Regions from separate parts of the Comamonas sp. GCA5 genome, predicted to be linked through region 1. Evidence: riboswitches for the same ligand, from Rfam matches in the RefSeq annotation. Region 1 holds a riboswitch; each other region holds the start of a gene.
What was found. A riboswitch is a leader RNA that binds a small molecule or an ion and turns the genes downstream of it on or off. The one in region 1 is predicted to bind cobalamin.

Region 2: linked by a shared signal. The riboswitch ahead of SJH88_RS08880 (TonB-dependent receptor) and the one ahead of cobO (cob(I)yrinic acid a,c-diamide adenosyltransferase) in region 1 are both predicted to bind cobalamin.
Region 3: linked by a shared signal. The riboswitch ahead of SJH88_RS03175 (TonB-dependent receptor) and the one ahead of cobO (cob(I)yrinic acid a,c-diamide adenosyltransferase) in region 1 are both predicted to bind cobalamin.

The regions. Positions count from the first base shown of each region.
Region 1 covers NZ_JAZHFR010000098.1:208-5,620, forward strand. Annotated here, with positions in the region: gene SJH88_RS16735 (ABC transporter substrate-binding protein) at 1-883, opposite strand, end outside; cobalamin riboswitch at 1,018-1,243, opposite strand; gene SJH88_RS16740 (GNAT family N-acetyltransferase) at 1,303-1,806, shown strand; cobalamin riboswitch at 1,852-2,067, shown strand; partial or broken gene cobO (cob(I)yrinic acid a,c-diamide adenosyltransferase) at 2,263-2,819, shown strand; gene SJH88_RS16755 (ABC transporter substrate-binding protein) at 2,819-3,694, shown strand; gene SJH88_RS16760 (FecCD family ABC transporter permease) at 3,691-4,725, shown strand; gene SJH88_RS16765 (ABC transporter ATP-binding protein) at 4,725-5,413, shown strand, end outside.
Region 2 covers NZ_JAZHFR010000028.1:1,384-6,796, reverse strand. Annotated here, with positions in the region: gene SJH88_RS08895 (glycosyltransferase family 2 protein) at 1-229, shown strand, start outside; gene SJH88_RS08890 (PgaA family protein) at 226-1,158, shown strand; gene SJH88_RS08885 (hypothetical protein) at 1,272-1,436, shown strand; cobalamin riboswitch at 1,640-1,870, shown strand; gene SJH88_RS08880 (TonB-dependent receptor) at 2,007-3,956, shown strand; gene SJH88_RS08875 (hypothetical protein) at 4,350-4,616, shown strand; partial or broken gene SJH88_RS08870 (DUF924 family protein) at 5,325-5,413, opposite strand, start outside.
Region 3 covers NZ_JAZHFR010000007.1:67,269-72,681, forward strand. Annotated here, with positions in the region: gene SJH88_RS03160 (cobyrinic acid a,c-diamide synthase CobB) at 1-582, opposite strand, end outside; gene SJH88_RS03165 (hypothetical protein) at 638-787, opposite strand; gene SJH88_RS03170 (TonB-dependent receptor plug domain-containing protein) at 784-2,079, opposite strand; partial or broken gene SJH88_RS03175 (TonB-dependent receptor) at 2,196-2,501, opposite strand; cobalamin riboswitch at 2,563-2,788, opposite strand; gene rnhA (ribonuclease HI) at 2,961-3,410, opposite strand; gene SJH88_RS03185 (class I SAM-dependent methyltransferase) at 3,413-4,180, opposite strand; gene gloB (hydroxyacylglutathione hydrolase) at 4,179-4,955, shown strand; gene SJH88_RS03195 (transglycosylase SLT domain-containing protein) at 4,952-5,413, shown strand, end outside.

The sequences.
Region 1 (5,413 bases):
CCATGTGCCGGGTGACCGGGTCCTGCTGCAGGAATTCCAGCTTCTTCTGGTAGTCGTCGGCCGGGAAGCGGCGGCGGTCCATGCGGGCGATGATCAGCACCGACGGGTTGGCCTTGGCGACAGTCTCCCAGCCCACGGTGGGCCACTCTTCGGTCGAACTGACGATGTTGCGCAGGCCCAGGGTCTGCATCATGTAGCCGGCCACGCCGTTCTTGCCGGCCATGTAGGGGTCGGCCGCCAGGTCGGCGCTGGAGAACCACAGCGCCGCGGTGAGCGGCTGACGCTGCGCGCCCTGGACCTTGGCCACGGCCTGGGCCTGGCGGTCGCTGAGGCTCTGGACCAACTGCGCGCCGCGCGCCGGCACGCCGAAGATCTCGGCCAGCTGGCGGATGCTCTTGTACAGGGTCTGTACGTCGTAGCTGGCCGTGCGCGTGCCGTCGGCGCCGACCAGGTTGTTCTTGCCTTCGCAATCGGTCGGCATGGCGTAGGTGGCAATGCGCAGGTCATGGAACTGCTCGCGCGTGGCGACCACACCGTCCTTGCCCACCATCCACTCGAACTGCGAGACCACGAGGGCTGGGCGCTTGCCGATCACCGACTCGAAGCTGGGAATGTTGTCCGACAGGCGCGGCACCTTGTCGTTGATGGCCTGGAACTGCGGCAGCACGGGGTTGAACCACAGGGCGGTGCCCACCACTTTGTCGCCCAGGCCCAGGGCGTAGAGCATTTCCGTGCCGCCCTGGCCGATGGTGACCACCGAGGCCGGTGCCCGGTCCAGTTGGAGGCGATGGCCGCAGTTCTGCAGCTGCAGCGGGTAGTCCGCAGCGTGGGCAGACAGGGCGGTGGCCAGCAGGGCGGCGTAGGCAAGGCGTCGAGGCAGCATCAGGGGGCTTCTTTCCAGAAACAGCGGGTACCCCTGGAAGCACTGGCAACACCCCCGCGGCGCGCGGGACCCCGAAAGGCCCTGGCAGGCAGGTCCACGGGACATTGCTCACTTCCCGGACACCCCGCCGGCAATCGATGGTTGGTGCTTTGGCAGGTCTCCTGACTGGCACGTCATCGCGTCGCCCCGCCTTCCCGAATGTGGATTCAGTGGCGGATGGGGCGGGCTCGTTGCCTACAGTTGCGGGGGCAGTTCCATTCGGCCGCCAGACCCTGAAGCGGGTGGCGGTCATTGGATTCCCTCATGCGGCTGGCGGTGGCTGGCGCATGTCCTTGCGGAACCAAAGTTCGGGTAATGTAGCTGATTTTGTAGCGTCTGGCGCAGGCACCGTCTGCGTGGACACCTGTTTTCAGCCTGATATGTCCCTTCCCGAATGCATGGTCATTGCGCCCGTCCACCGCCTGGAGGTGGTGCAGGATTTCTTGCACGTGGCCCGCCAGCAGATGTTCGGCACGCTGGTGGATCCGCAGCAAACCCCCACGGATCTGCAGCATTTTGAGCAGGTGTACGCGGCGGGCACGGGCGGCATGTGGGCGGCCCGGCATCCGCAGCACGGCATGGTGGGCAGCATTGCCTACCGCGCCTACGATGGCCGCTTTGCGCAGCTGGATTTCGGTGCGCTGCGCGTGGTGGAGGTGGTGCGCCTGTTCGTCGCCCCGGTGTGGCGCCGGCAGGGGCTGGCCATGGCCTTGCTGGACCACGTGCGCCAGCACGCCATCGCCCAGGGGGTGCAACTGCTGTACCTGCACACGCACCCGTTCCTGCCGGGCGCGCTGGAGTTCTGGCAGCAGCAGGGCTTTGAGGTGGTGCAGCGTGAAACGGCCGCGCCCTGGCACACCATCCACATGCAATGCGCCCTGTAGCGCGTGCCGCCCGCGGTCTGCGCCGCGGGGGCGGCAGTCGCTTCTATAATCCACACTCCAACAGGAGCCCCGCCGCACCCGCGTGCGTGGGGTGAAACGGGAAGTCCGGTGACCTCACACCCCTGGTGTGGAGCATTCCGGCGCAGCCCCCGCTGCTGTAAGCCTGACAGACACACTTCGATGCCACTGGGTGCCCCCCGGGAAGGCGGTGTGCGCTGTATGACGGCGAGCCAGAATACCGACCTGTTGGCACGCAGTTGTATGCCACGGGGTGTGGGCCGTTTGCTGACAGGTTCCATCCCGCCTTGGCGGGGCGCCGGCCCGCCGCACACACACACCACCTTCCCGTATGGGCATGCCTTTCCATGGAAATGGCTCGGGGAGAGCATGGACCTCACGTTCAAACAACAGCATGCCGAACGCATGCAGGACAAGAAAGCCCAGGTGCAGGCTGCCATGGCGCGCGCCCAGGTCGAGCGCGGTATCGTCGTGCTGCTGACCGGCCACGGCAAGGGCAAGACCACCTCGGCCTTCGGCATGCTGTACCGGGCCCTGGGCCATGGCCTGCGCGCCGGCGTGGTGCAGTTCATCACGGGCACCCACGCCTCGGGCGAAGTCACCTTTTTGCAGCAGCAGGGGCTGCTGGGGCAGGGGGCGATGGCCCAGGTGGACTACCACGCCATGGCCACGGGCTGTTCCTGGCAGCGCAGCGACTGGGAGGCCGACAGCCCGCCGCCAACCAGGCCTGGCAGGCGGCGCAGCGCATGCTGGCCGACCCCAGCCTGCGCCTGGTGGTGCTCGACGAGCTGACCTTCATGCTGCAGTACGGCTATCTGGCGCTGCCCCAGCTGCAGCAGGCGCTGGAGCGCCGCCCCGCCGGGCAATCGGTGGTCATCACCGGCCGCAGTGCGCCGGCACCGCTGCTGGCGCTGGCGGACACGGTCAGCGAGATCGCCGACACCCGGCATGCCTTCCAGGCCGGCGTGAAGGCGCAGGCGGGTGTGGACTTCTGATGCGGCCACCGCTGCAGGCCCTGCTGCTGGCGCTGTGCGCCGGCCTGCCCATGGCCGTGGGGGCGGGGGCGGGGGCGCTGCCCACGCTGATGTCCACCAACATCTGCGCGGACACCCTGGCGCTGAGCCTGGCGGCGCCGCAGCAGATCCTGTCGCTGTCGCGCCAGAGCCAGGATGCGCAGCGCTTTTCCCTGGCCGCCCAGGCCCGGCAATTTCCCGCCAACGAAGCGACGGCGGAGGATGTGCTGCACCTGGAGCCCCAGGTGGTGCTGGCCTCGCGGCGCTGGAATGCCCGGCACCAGACGGCCTTGCTCCAGCGCCATGGCGTGCAGATCGTGACGGTGCCGTTTCCCACCGACTGGGAGGGCATCTTCAGCAGCACGCGCAAGATGGGTCAGGCCCTGGGGCGCGAGGCCGCCGCGCAGGCGCTGCTGGACAGCCTGTCCGCCAGGCTGGCGCAGTTGCGCGGCACACCGCGGCCTTTCAAGGTCCTGTACCTGCGCCCGAATGGCGGCAGCGCGGGGGCGCAGACGCATGTGGACGCCGTGCTGACGGCCGCCGGCCTGCGCAACCATGCCAGCGCGCTGGGCCTGCAGGGCTGGGGGCGCATTGATCTGGAGCGCATCGTGCAGAACCCGCCCGACATCTTCATCACCCCCGGGCTGGTCAATGACGCGGCCTATGCCCGCTCCGGGCTGAGCCGCCATCCGCAGATGCAAAAGCTGCTGCAGCACATCCCCGTGGTGGTGCTGCAGCACAACGACTGGGGCTGCAGCAACTGGCAACTGATTGAGGCGGCCGAGTCGGTGGCCGCCCAGATCGACGCCTTGCCGCGGCCTGCCGCCCGGGTGGCGCTGCGCGAGGGGGGGCCATGATGCGCTGGACCCCGCGCACCGGCATGCCCCGTGTCTGGCTGCTGAACACCGGGCTGCTGGCCCTGCTGCTGGTGTTGGCCGGCATCTCCCTGGGCATCGGTTCGGTGTCCATCGGCGTGGCGGACTGGTGGGCGGCGGCCTGGCAGCCCGCAGGCGCCAGCGATTTGGCCGTGCGCCACCAGGCCATCGTGCAGGAAATCCGCCTGCCGCGCGTGGTGCTGGCGGTGCTGGTGGGCATGTCGCTGGGCGTCGCGGGTGCGGCCCTGCAAGGCCTGCTGCGCAATCCGCTGGCAGAGCCCGGCCTGCTGGGCGTCAGCTCCAGCGCCGGCCTGGGCGCCGTGCTGTGCATCTATTTCGGGCTGTGGCACTGGAATGCCTGGCTGTTGCCCACGGTGGCCATGGCCAGCGCGGCCGCCGCCACGCTGGTGCTCTACCGCATCGCCAGCCGGGGCGCCAGCAACCTGACCCTGATTCTGGCGGGCGTGGCCATGTCCTCGCTGATGGCGGCGCTGACGTCGCTGGCCATCAACTTGGCCCCCACGCCCACCGACATGCAGGACATCGTGCTGTGGCTGATGGGCTCGCTGGCCGACCGCAGCTTCGACGAGGTGCGGCTGTGCCTGCCGTTCATTGCGCTGGGGCTGCTGATCCTGGCCGGCAGCGGCCGGCAACTGGATGCGCTGACGCTGGGCGAGGACGAGGCCGCCAGCATGGGCGTGAACCTGCCGCGGTTGCGCGCGCAGGTGATTGCCGGCACGGCGCTGTGCGTGGGCGCCAGCGTGGCGATGACGGGGTCCATCGGCTTCATCGGACTGGTGGTGCCGCACCTGTTCCGCAGCCTTGTGGGCTACCGGCCCTCGCGCCTGCTGCTGCCCAGTGCGCTGGGCGGGGCCGTGCTGCTGCTGGGGGCGGACATTGCGCTGCGCCTGCTCAGCGGGCGGGTGGAGCTGATGCTGGGCGTGGTCACGGCCCTGATCGGCGCGCCCTTCTTCTTTTACCTGGTGGTGCGCGAGCGCTGGAGGCATCGCTGATGCGTACGCTGTCGGTCGAGTCGCTGCAGGTGGCATGGCGGGGCCAGACCTGCGTGCAGGACCTGTCGTTCCAGGTCCAGTCGGGCGAGCTGCTGGCCCTGATCGGCCCCAATGGCGCGGGCAAGAGCACGGTGCTGCGCGCCCTGGCCCAGCTGCTGCCGCACCAGGGGCGGGTGCTGCTGGATGGCGAGGACCTGGCACGCCTGGCCCCCCACCAGCGCGCCAGGCGCCTGGCTTACCTGGCCCAGGGCGACCAGGTGGCCTGGCCCTTGCAGGTGCGTGACTTCGTGGCCCTGGGGCGCCTGCCGCACCAAGGCCGCTGGCGTCTGGCGTCGGCATCCAAAACCGATCAAAATGCCGTGGATGCTGCGCTGAGTGCTATGCATTTGACGGACATGGCCGAGCGCCACCTGCACGCGCTGTCGGGCGGTGAACGCGCCCGCGCGCGCCTGGCCCGCGCCATGGCCGTGCAGGCGCCGCTGCTGCTGGCCGACGAGCCCGTGGCGGCGCTGGACCCCTACCACCAGCTCAGCGTGATGGAGCTGCTGCGCGCCCAGTGCAATGCCGGCCACGCCGTGGTCGTGGTGTTGCACGATCTCACCCTGGCCAGCCGCTTTTGCGACCGCGTCCTGCTGCTGCAAGGCGGGCGGGCCGTGGCCTGCGGTGCGCCGCGCCATGTGCTGACCCC
Region 2 (5,413 bases), on a different contig from region 1:
GATTGCGGGGCCCATGACACTGCTGGTGCTGCCGCTGGCCCTGCTGGTGAACTACCTGATGTTCCACGTCCAGTCTGCCATGTTTCGTGAACAAGGGCTGAAAGTGCGCAGCAACCCATTAGGCTTCGTCTTCTATGCCTTGTTCTACAGCATCGTGCTGCAGCCAGCCTGTGTCTGGGGCTACTTCAAAGAAATCGTCAGCCGCACCAAACACTGGGGAACCAAATGAACCTGATCTGTTACCACACCGCCTGCGCGGCCCTCTTGTGCGCCGTCACCCTCAGCCCCGCAGCCGCCTCCAGCGACGAACGCCCCAGCCGCTTCGTCTCTGCGGGGGTGGATGGCAGTAACGACTCTGACGGTTTCAGCGAATTCAAGCCCTGGACCCAGTACGAGGGCGCCAACGGCTGGGGGCTGCGGGCCGGCTGGCAGCACTACGCCATCGACGGCTGGAGCACCGAGGGGCGCAGTCTCTACCTCACCCACCAGCAGCGCACCCCATCCTGGACCAGCCAGGGCCGGCTGGGCCTGAACCGCAGCGCCGGTCACTCACACTGGGTGGGCGTCTGGGATGGCATGTACCAGCTGTCCCGCCAGACCTCTGCCGGCGTCAGCCTGGAGCGTGACGTGGTCAACTCCCGCCGTGGCCTGACCGAGGGGCTGACTGCCACCACGGCCATGGCCGTGCTGGACCAGCAACTCTCGCCACGCTGGAGCCTGGGCCTGGCGGCAGGCAGCACCTGGTTTTCTGACGACAACCGGCGCGACACCCTGCGCAGCCGCTGGACCTTCACCCTCAGCGAAGACCAGGGCCTGTATGCCTATGCCACCACGCGCCATTACCGCAACAGCGAGCCCTATCGCCGCGCCTACTTCTCGCCCGAACGCTTTCGCGAAGCTGCGCTGGGCCTGATGTGGAAAAAAGCCCTCAACGACCAGGTGGTCCTCAGCACACACGCCGACCTGGGCCGCCAATACATCGAAGGCGAAGGCCAGCGCCTGTGGCACGTCGGCCTGTACCTGTCCGCCCCGCACCGTGCCGCCATCCAGTGGAAACTGGGTTTTGCCACCAGCCGGGACCATGCGTCTTCCATCATCGGCAGCAGTGTCAGCTACCGCTACACCAACGCCGTGGCCAACGTCCGCATCCCCTTCTAAGGGGTTCCCTGCACGCCGCGCATGGCCTGGACCCAGCCGGCGGCCCGGCCCACACTTACCACTGCTTACGTGAACCGGCCGCCCAGGCCTTAGCCTTGGACCAGGAGTTGCCCATGAAAACCATGACCCTTTGCGCCACCGCCTTGTGCCTTGCACTGGCCCTGGGTGGCTGCGCCCAGCGCGCGCAGTACTACCAGCCCTCGGACACCAGCGCCCGCAGCGGCAGCGGCATCACCGTGTATGGCGAGATCGACGCCAGCGTGGTGCATTCGCGCTGAGCGCGCTGGACACACACCCAACGCCACAGGCTCCGTGCGTGTGGGCGATGCCGCAGGTGCACCCACACAGTGCAAGCACCAACTATCAGCATATCCCCTGTCACACCACAGCCTGGATGCACGTCCCAGCGCTGCGGGCACCTGCGCCGCGCAACCCGTGCGGGCGGGAAGCCCGGTATCATCGCCGTCCACTGCCTCCCAAGAGGCGGTGACCACGTTATCGGTGCCCAGGTCGGTCACGCCCTGGGTTAAACGGGAAACAGGTGCGCGCCATTCCCCAATGGATGCAATGCCTGTGCTGCCCCCGCAACGGTAAGTGCGAGTCTGTGGAAGCAGTGCCACTGGGACGACAACGTCCTGGGAAGGCGTTCCACATGTCCGGTCAACCGGACCAACGCACCAGCCCGGAGACCGGCCGAAACGTACAGAGTCGGATGCGCTGCGGGGTGGCAGCGACGAGTGCGGCATGTTGGCTGCCTTCAGCAGCCCCCTTCACCGAACGCGGTGCATCCATGTACGCAACACCGCCGCCTGCGGGGACGCAGGATCGCGGCCTGATGAGTGATGTCCATGCCCTCCCGTCCTTCCCCATGTTCCCTGGCTGTGGGAACCGCCCTGTCCTTGCTGGCGGCCCCTGGCAGCGCCCAGTCCAGCCTCAGCGAGCCCATCGTGGTCTCGGCCACACGCATCGACATGCACGACCAGGATGCGCCCTATGCGTCCGAGGTGCACACCCGCAGCGACATCGAGCGCTCGGGCGCGCATTCGCTGTTCGACTATCTGGCGCAGCAAAGCTCGCTGCAGATCAGCCCCAGCTACGGCAACCGCTACACCCCGCAGATCAGCATGCGGGGCTATGGCAATGACGGCTTCCAGAACCTGGTGATCTCGGTCGATGGCCGCCGCCTCAACAACATCGACTCCATCCCACAGCTCATCGGCTCGATCTCGCTCAGCGACATCGAGCGCATCGAAATCACCAAGGGCAGCGGTGCCGTGATGTTCGGTGACGGCGCCACCGCCGGCACGATCCAGATCTACACCAAGCCGCGCAGCGGCGTCAGCCTGGAAACCTATGCGGGCGACCACGGGCAGCGCGGCGCCATCGCCTCGGCAGGCCTGGTCCGCGAGCGCTTCGATCTGTCGGCCACCCTGGACCACAGCCATGTGAACGGATTCAGCAGCCCCGACCCCACGGGCCACCGGGACCAGTCGGAAGGCAACACCTGGCGTGTGGCCGGTGCCCTCAAGCCGGTGGAAGGCCTGAGCCTGGACATGGAGGCTGGCGCCTCGCACATCGACACGCGCTACCCGAATCCGCTGACGCAGGCACAGTTCAACGCCAACCCCGGCATGTACACCGGAGACCCCTACCCCTACATCCAGCAGAAGCTGCAAAGCGACCACTGGAGCCTAGGCGCCGAGTACCGCGTGAACCGCCAGTGGAAGCTGTCGGCCCGCCACAACGATGAGGACAAGTCCTCGCGGTACCCCAACTCTACGCCCGCCCAGTACCGCTACGTGTCCAACGAAGTGGCAGCGCAGTTCCAGCACGACGCGCTGATCCTGAATGCGGGTTATCAGAACTTCGATGGCCAGCGCACGCAATCCGGCAGCACCACCAAGCACAACCGCGGCCTGTTCCTGCAGGGGCAGTACATGCTGGAGGCCCTCACCCTCTCCGCCGGCATCCGCCGCGAGGAAGTCACCTACCGCCACAGCCCGCTCAGCGGCCAGTCCCTGCAATCTGAGCAGCGTCTGACCTCGTGGGAGCTGGGGGCCAACCACCGCCTGTCGCCGCAACTGGCACTGTTTGCGAACTACAGCGATGCCTTCGTCACCCCGGACGTGGATCGTTTCTTCTTCACCGACTGGAGCTCGGGCTCGCCCGTCACCGCCTTCAACGGCTTCATCGAACCCGCCAAGGCGCGCACACTGACTGTGGGCGCCAACCACCAGACGGCACGCCACCGCCTGAAACTGTCGGCCTTCTACGCCAAGCTCTGGAACGAGATCTACTACTTCGAGACCGGTCCGTTCTCCGGCATCAACACCAACATCGACCAATCCCACAAGTACGGCCTGGAGCTGCAGGACCGCGTGCAGATCACCCCGCGGCTGTCCGGCCACATCAACTACGCCTGGACACGCGCCATCATCGACCGCGAGAACGACGGCGGCGGCGCTTTCGATGGCAAGGAGCTGCCGGGCGTCTCGCGCCACAGCGTGGTGCTGGGCCTCAACCTGCGCGTCGCGGAGCGTGGCAACCTGCACCTGTCGCACACTTGGCGCAGCAGCACCTGGGCCGCGGGCGACTTTGACAACAACAACGCCCAACGGCAAAAAGCCTTCCAGAGCACGGACCTGACCTACCGCCACCAGCTGGACAAGCACCTGGACATGTACGTGGGCGTCAGCAACCTACTGGACCGCAAGAACGGCATCTGGGTGCGCGACGACGCCATCTACCCCGTGCAGTTCGAGCGCACCTGGAAGCTGGGCGCACGCATGCAGTTCTGACCCCGTGCCCCTGCCGCGCCCACGCCCGGGGGCGGTACAGCGGTGGGACATGCCCCCCAACCCATGCCGCGCATGTCCCACGCGGCCAGCGTCTGCCAGAGCACCGCACTGGCCGCTTGGGGCAGGTGCAAGGGCCAGCCTTCAGCGCCCGGCAGGTGGCGTGCCTCACCCAGCGCCACACCGTCGGTGCCTCGGTGCAGACACTGTGCACGGCCTGCGCCCCGCACGACCTCTCCAGCCAAAAGGCGTGCCAGACGCAGACCAAATCGGACCCACTCGATGGCCGGTACCCTGCCCTACCACCACGCCATCCCACCCGCCAGCACACCGTCCGCCTGATTTAGGTACAGTGATGCCCCCTGCACGCCCTGCGTGCCCGCCGAAAAGAACACCATGACCCAAGATCCACAGCGCCAGAGCGAACTCAAAAAAATCGAAATGTGCGATGCCTGCGCCGGCATCCAGCGCAACTGGCGCAAAGCCCCCGGCCACGTCGAGCTGGCCCAGGGCAGCAACTACAAGCGCGAACGCGCCACCGGCATGGTCACCGTCACCCGCTACGTCTGCGAGCGCTGCGGCACCAACTGGGAATACGAGAACGACAAGAACAACATGCACGCCGGTTGGTCCCTGACCGGCCGCCGTCCCACCAAAGACTGAGACTTCTCGAAAAAAGATAGCTGGTAGCGCAGTATCTACAAGCTGCACTGCCCAAAAAGGCAAAAATGGGCGCGCCCGTCGCACATCGCACAGCCAGGCACATGCCCCCAAGCTCGATTGCTTTCCGGCTTGCCGCATCGCGGTGCCTGCCGGAACTGGCAGGCGTGGAATGCAGGATTTGCGCATGCAACGCCTGGGTTTTCGCGGGACAGCGCTCGCGTCACCATTTCAGCCGCCATGTCTGTTAAGACAGCGGCAGGCACCGCGCGGCAGCCGATTCCACCCCGTTAGATTTTTTCAGCCATCGGCGCGTGTGGCTGGCCGCAGGTGTGACCGTCACCGCCGTGGGTGCTGCCACTGACTGCGGCTGCATGGTCGTCAGTACCTCACCAACGGTGCAGGTCCTGTAACCAGGGCTACTTGCGCAGAGGATTTTCCCCATCCGGCCTTGGGCATCGGGCTGCATGCCCCCGCCAGGGGCCAGCCACCGCATCAAAGCCATCGGACGGGGAATGCCCAGGCCATCCCCCAAGCATGCGAAACCAGGCGCACGGCAATCTTGGCCTGCCCAGCATGCCGCACAGACAGTCCCAGGATTGCAGGTGCAGGTGCAGGTGCAGGTGCAGGTGCAGGTGCAGGTGCAGGTGCAGGTGCAGGTGCAGGTGCCACCGCAGTGTTGACCGACACCGCGGGTGCTACCGCCCCCTCTCAGAACCCCGCGCCCGGCTGGCTCAGATAGGCCTTCTCGGCCGCCGTGCTCTCGCGCCCCAGGATGGGGTTGCGGTGCGGGAAGCGTC
Region 3 (5,413 bases), on a different contig from region 1:
CAGCTGCGCGTCCTTGCCCGGGCCCATGCGCTGCAAGCCGCCCAGCCACAGCTGCGGGTCGCGCAGGCTGCTTTGCAGCATCTGCGTGTGCATGCCGGTGGCCACGCGGTTGGCCAGCACACCGGCCCAGGGCACGCCCGGCTGGTACTGCTGCATGCCCAGCACCAGTGCGCCAAAGCTGCCCGCCATGGCCGAGGCATCAACCACCAGCAGCACCGGCACGCCCAGCTGGGTGGCCAGATCGGCCGCGGTGGGGCTGCCGTCGAACAGGCCCATCACGCCTTCGATCAGGATCACATCGGCCTGCGCGGCCGCAGCATGCAGGCGCGCGCGCACCTCGTCCATGCCCACCATCCAGCCATCGAGGTTGTGCACCGTGGCCCCGCTGGCCAGTTGGTGCCAGTACGGGTCCAGGTAATCCGGCCCGCACTTGAAGACCCGCACGCGGCGCCCCTGGCGGGCATGCCAGCGCGCCAGCGCCGCGGTGATGGTGGTCTTGCCCTGGCCCGAAGCGGGGGCGGCAATCAGCACCGCCACGCAGTGGTGCACGGGAGGGGATGGAGGGGTAATCAGTGGTGACATGCAAGCTCTCGGGGGTGCCCGCCAGGGCCACGGCGGGCAGATACGGCGTCGGCGGTTACCAGGACATCCATTTCACGCCCAGCCACAGCGTACGCCCGGCGGTGGCGTAGTCCTTGACTAGGGTGTAGTCACGGTCCAGCGCATTGTCGATGCGCGCGGTCAGCGTGAAGTCCCTGGCCAGCTGGCGCGAGGCGGACAGGTTCACCAGGGTGTAGCCACCCAGGGATTTGACGGCCTCCGCATCGTCGTTGAAGCGGCGACTGGCCGCCTGCAGCTCGGAGCCCAGGGTCCAGCCCGCCAGGGTGGTTCAGCCCCCAGGGTGGCATAGCGCTGCGAGCGGCGCTGCAGCAAGCGGCCGGTCTGGGCATTGCGTGGGTTCTGGAAATCCACCGACGCATACCACTTCACCACACCGGCGCGCCAGTTGCCGGCCAGAGTGATGCCTTCCAGCTGGGCCGCGTCCACGTTCAGGTAGCAGCCCTGGCTGAGCGCCACCGGGCAGGTGCCCTGCTTGGCGGCATAGACCACCAGGTTCTCAATCTTGTTGCGGTAGGCCGTGGCGCTGAACGCACGGTCCTTGTCGCCCCAGCGCAGCCCCAGTTCCATGTTGCGGCTTTCCTCGGGCTTCAGGCTGGCATCGCCGTTCTGCGAGAAGCGCTGGAACAGCGTGGGCACGCGAAAGCCGGTGCCCACCGAGGCCGTGGCCTTCCAGTGCGGGGCGAAGTCCCAGCCATAGGCCAGTGTGGCCGTGCGCTTGCCGCCAAAGTCGCTGTCCCGGTCATGGCGCAGGTTCAGTTGCACGGCGTGCCGCTGCCAGTGCAGGCCATAGCCCAGGCCCAGCGCGTTCTGGTGGCGCGAGCGCGCGTCACCGCCCACCAGGCTGGTGTTCTCCAGCGTGTCCTCGCGCCGCTCGGCCAGCACCGAGAAAGTGCCCACGCGGCTGCGCCATTCGTTGTGCACCAGGTAATTGCGCAGCAGGGTTTCGGTGCGGTAGTGCGTGGCCGTCCAGGTGTCGTAGCCGTGGCGCGACTGGCTCACGGCCACGCGCGTGCGCCACGCGGGCGTCCAGTCGCCCTGCCAGTTCAGGCCATAGGCATCCAGGGTGCGGACCGCACGGTCGTTGCCCTGGGCGCGGCTGTCGTAGCCGGCGTTCGAATCGCTGGTCAGGGCCGTGACGTCCAGGCGCTGGCCCGCGCTGAGCTGCAGGCCCACGCGCGCATTCGCCGATTTGCGCACATAGCCGTCCTTGTCCACGTTGCGGCGGGTGCCCCCGGTCTTGGCATCGAAGCCCTCGCTGTCGGCATAGGACAGGCCCAGGGCATAGTCCCAGGCGCCCTGCCCGCCGCTGAATCCGGCCGTGCCCTTCTTGGTGCCGTACGAGCCCGCGCCCACGGACACATGGGGCTTGAAGCCGGTCTCGCCACGGCGGGTGAAGATCTGCACCGTGCCCGCCATGGCGTCCGAGCCATACAGCGCACCGGCCGCGCCGCGCAGCACCTCGATGCGCTCGATCGATTCCAGCGGCAGCGTCTCCCAGGGGCGCCGCCGGAGCCATTCTGGGCATCGATGCGGATGCCGTCGACATACACCGCCGTGTGCTGCTTGTGCGCGCCGCGCAGGAACAGGTTGGTGTCCGAACCCGGGCCACCGGTGCGGGTGATCTGGATGCCCGGCACCTTGGCCATGACATCTTCCAGCGCCAGGGCGCCGCTGCGCTCCAGGGCCTCCCCGTCCAGCACCGTCACATCCGCCAGCACCTCGCTCAGGCGCTGCTCGGAGCGCGTGGCCGAGACCACCACCTCATCCAGGGCCGCCGAGGCCGCCGGCGCCACCAGGCCCGCCAGAGAGACCGGGCGCCACGCCATCGCCGGCATCCAGGCACGCTGACGCCGTTGTTCGAACACATTCATTGGAAACATCACCAGATTCCACCCGTGTCAGCCTCCCCGCCGACCATGGGCAAACATGCCTGCCCAAGGGGCAGACACACGAATGTTGGCCGGTATCCGGGCTGGTCCCTCAGTCCATCGCCTTCCCAGGTGCTTGTTCAAGGCATCCAGTGGCTGTATTGATGGAGGGGCGCTATGACAGGCGCCAGGGACTCACCGTTGCGGGGGCAGCGCAGGCTAGGTCAGGTCGAAGGCCGACCCACCATCCTGCTTCCCGTTGAACTGCAATCTTGCGAACCAAGTTGCGAGCACCAACAATGCAAGCTGGCGATTCTAACTGGGCGTGACGGGCCATGGTGCACCGCACAGCAGTGCCGCAGCCGAATGCAGGGCTGCACAAAAAATGAGCGGCATCCGCACAAAGACAAAGGGCCTCAGATACAAACCTATCTGAAGCCCTTGCTCATTCAGCGCCAGGCGCTATCTTTTTCAAATTCTGCCCAGCGCCCGGTCCACGCCCAGGTTGGCCAGGGCATCGGCCCGCTCGTTGCCCGGATCGCCCGCATGGCCCTTGACCCAGCGCCACTCGATGCGGTGTCCCGCGCCGCTGACCAGCGCATCCAGCGCCTGCCACAGCTCAACGTTCTTCACCGGCTGCTTGGTCGAAGTCTTCCAGCCCTTGGCTTTCCAGCCATGGATCCATTCCGTGATGCCCTTGCGCACGTACTCGCTGTCCAGGAACAGCGTCACATCGCAGGGGCGCTTGAGGGCGCGCAACGCTTCGATCACGGCGGTCAGCTCCATGCGGTTGTTGGTGGTCTCGCGCTCGCCGCCAAACAACTCCTTGGTGTGCGGCCCGGCCTGCATCAGCACGCCCCAGCCACCCGGCCCCGGGTTGCCCTTGCAGGCCCCGTCCGTGTAAATCACTACTTGGTTCAAATTTATTTCCTTTGTGGTGCTTGCTGGCACGCTGCCGCCGGGCGGGCCTGCGCCGCGGGCGCACGCTTGCGCCACGCAGGCTCCAGCAGGCGCATGCCATGCACCCTTTTCACAGCCAGCACGCAGTATGCACCGCCCAGCACCGGCCAGGCCTTGTTGCCCAGTCGATCCATCCAGCGCCAGCGCTGCAGCCAGGCCGGCGCCTCCAGCGCCGGGGCGTGGCAACCGAAATCGGCAGCCACCACGTCCATGGCCAGCACCTGCAGCCAATCGCGCACGCGCCAGTACGGCAGGCCGCGCCAGGCATTCAACCCGGGCTCCGGCACACGCTCCAGCCCATGCTGAAGCCCCCACAGACTATAGGGGTTGAGTCCAAACAGCAGCAGCCGTCCTTCGGGCACCAGCACGCGCACCGCTTCGCGCAAGGCGGCATGCGGGTCCTGGCAATGTTCGAGGGTGTGGGGCATGACCAGCAGGTCGACGCTGGACTCGGCGAACGGCAGCGCCTCGGGGGCGCACAAAAGTTGTACACCTTCAGGGACTTGGCAAGCCCCGGGTTCAAGGTTCCAATCGGTGCTTTGCGCGGCCACCCAGCGGTTGGGCATGCGGTTGTGGCGCAGCGCTTGCAGCAGGGGCCAGCCCAGCTGCACGCTGTGATAGCCGAAAATATCCGCCACCGCCTCATCACACCGCTGCTGCTCCCAGTCGAGCAGATAGCGGCCAAATGCCTTGGCCATCCACGGATGGCCCTCTTGCTTTGCATCGTTCATGAACCTGTTGCCGTTGCCTGCGTTTTCTGACAATTACATCTGGCTGCTGCACGACGGCCAGCACGCCGTGGTGGTGGACCCTGGCGACGCCGGGCCCGTTCAAGCGGCGCTGCACGCCCAGAGCCTTCAGCTGCAAGCCATTCTAGTGACCCACCACCATGCCGACCATGTGGGCGGCGTGGACGTGCTGCGTAATGCCACCGGCGCCACGGTCTACGGCCCGGCCTACGAGCCCCTGCCCGAGCCCGTGGTGCGCGTCGACGCGCACAGCCGCATCCGCCTGCTGGGGCAGGACTGGCAGGTGCTGGAAGTGCCCGGCCACACCGCCGGCCACATCGCCTGGTACTGCGCCCCCGTGGATGCGGCACCACTGCTGTTTTGCGGCGACACGCTGTTCTCCGGCGGCTGTGGCCGCCTGTTCGAGGGCACGGCGCAGCAGATGTACGACTCGCTGCAGACGCTGGCGGCTTTGCCACACGACACCCGTGTGTTTTGCGCCCATGAATACACTCTGAGCAACCTGAAATTTGCCTGCGCGGTGGAACCAAGCAACCCTGCCCTGCTCCAATACCGCGCGCATTGCGAGGCACTGCGCCAGCAACAGCAGCCCACCCTGCCCTCGACGCTGGGGCAGGAGCTGGCAATCAACCCTTTTCTACGTTGCGACGTTACAGAGGTTGCGCACAGCGCACACCACTTTTGCTCCACCGTAGACCCTACACAACCCGCCAGCGTGTTCGCAGCGCTGCGTGAATGGAAAAACGCATTCCGATGAATTTGCGCCATCTTTTAGTCCTCGCCAGCGTGGTTTGGCTCGCTGGTTGCGCGACCGCCCCCTCCACCTCCTCGTACGACGGTCCGCTCAAGCCCATCACACGCGCCTCCCCCGGCACCTCCAAGGTCACCTCGCTGGAATACAACAGCGACCTGTGGGAACGCATCCGCCGCGGCTTTGCCATGCCCGACCTGGAGCACGAGCTGGTCGGCAGTCAAGAGCAGTGGTACGGCAGCCGCCCCGACTACATCGAGCGCATGACCACACGCTCCAGCAAGTACCTCTTCCACATCGTGGAGGAGCTGGAGCAGCGCAACATGCCGATGGAGCTGGCCCTGCTGCCTTACATTGAGAGCGCCTTCAATCCGCAGGCCGTGTCCAGCGCCAAGGCCGCCGGCATGTGGCAGTTCATGCCGGCCACGGGCTCGTACTTCGAGCTGACCCAGAACGCGTTCCGG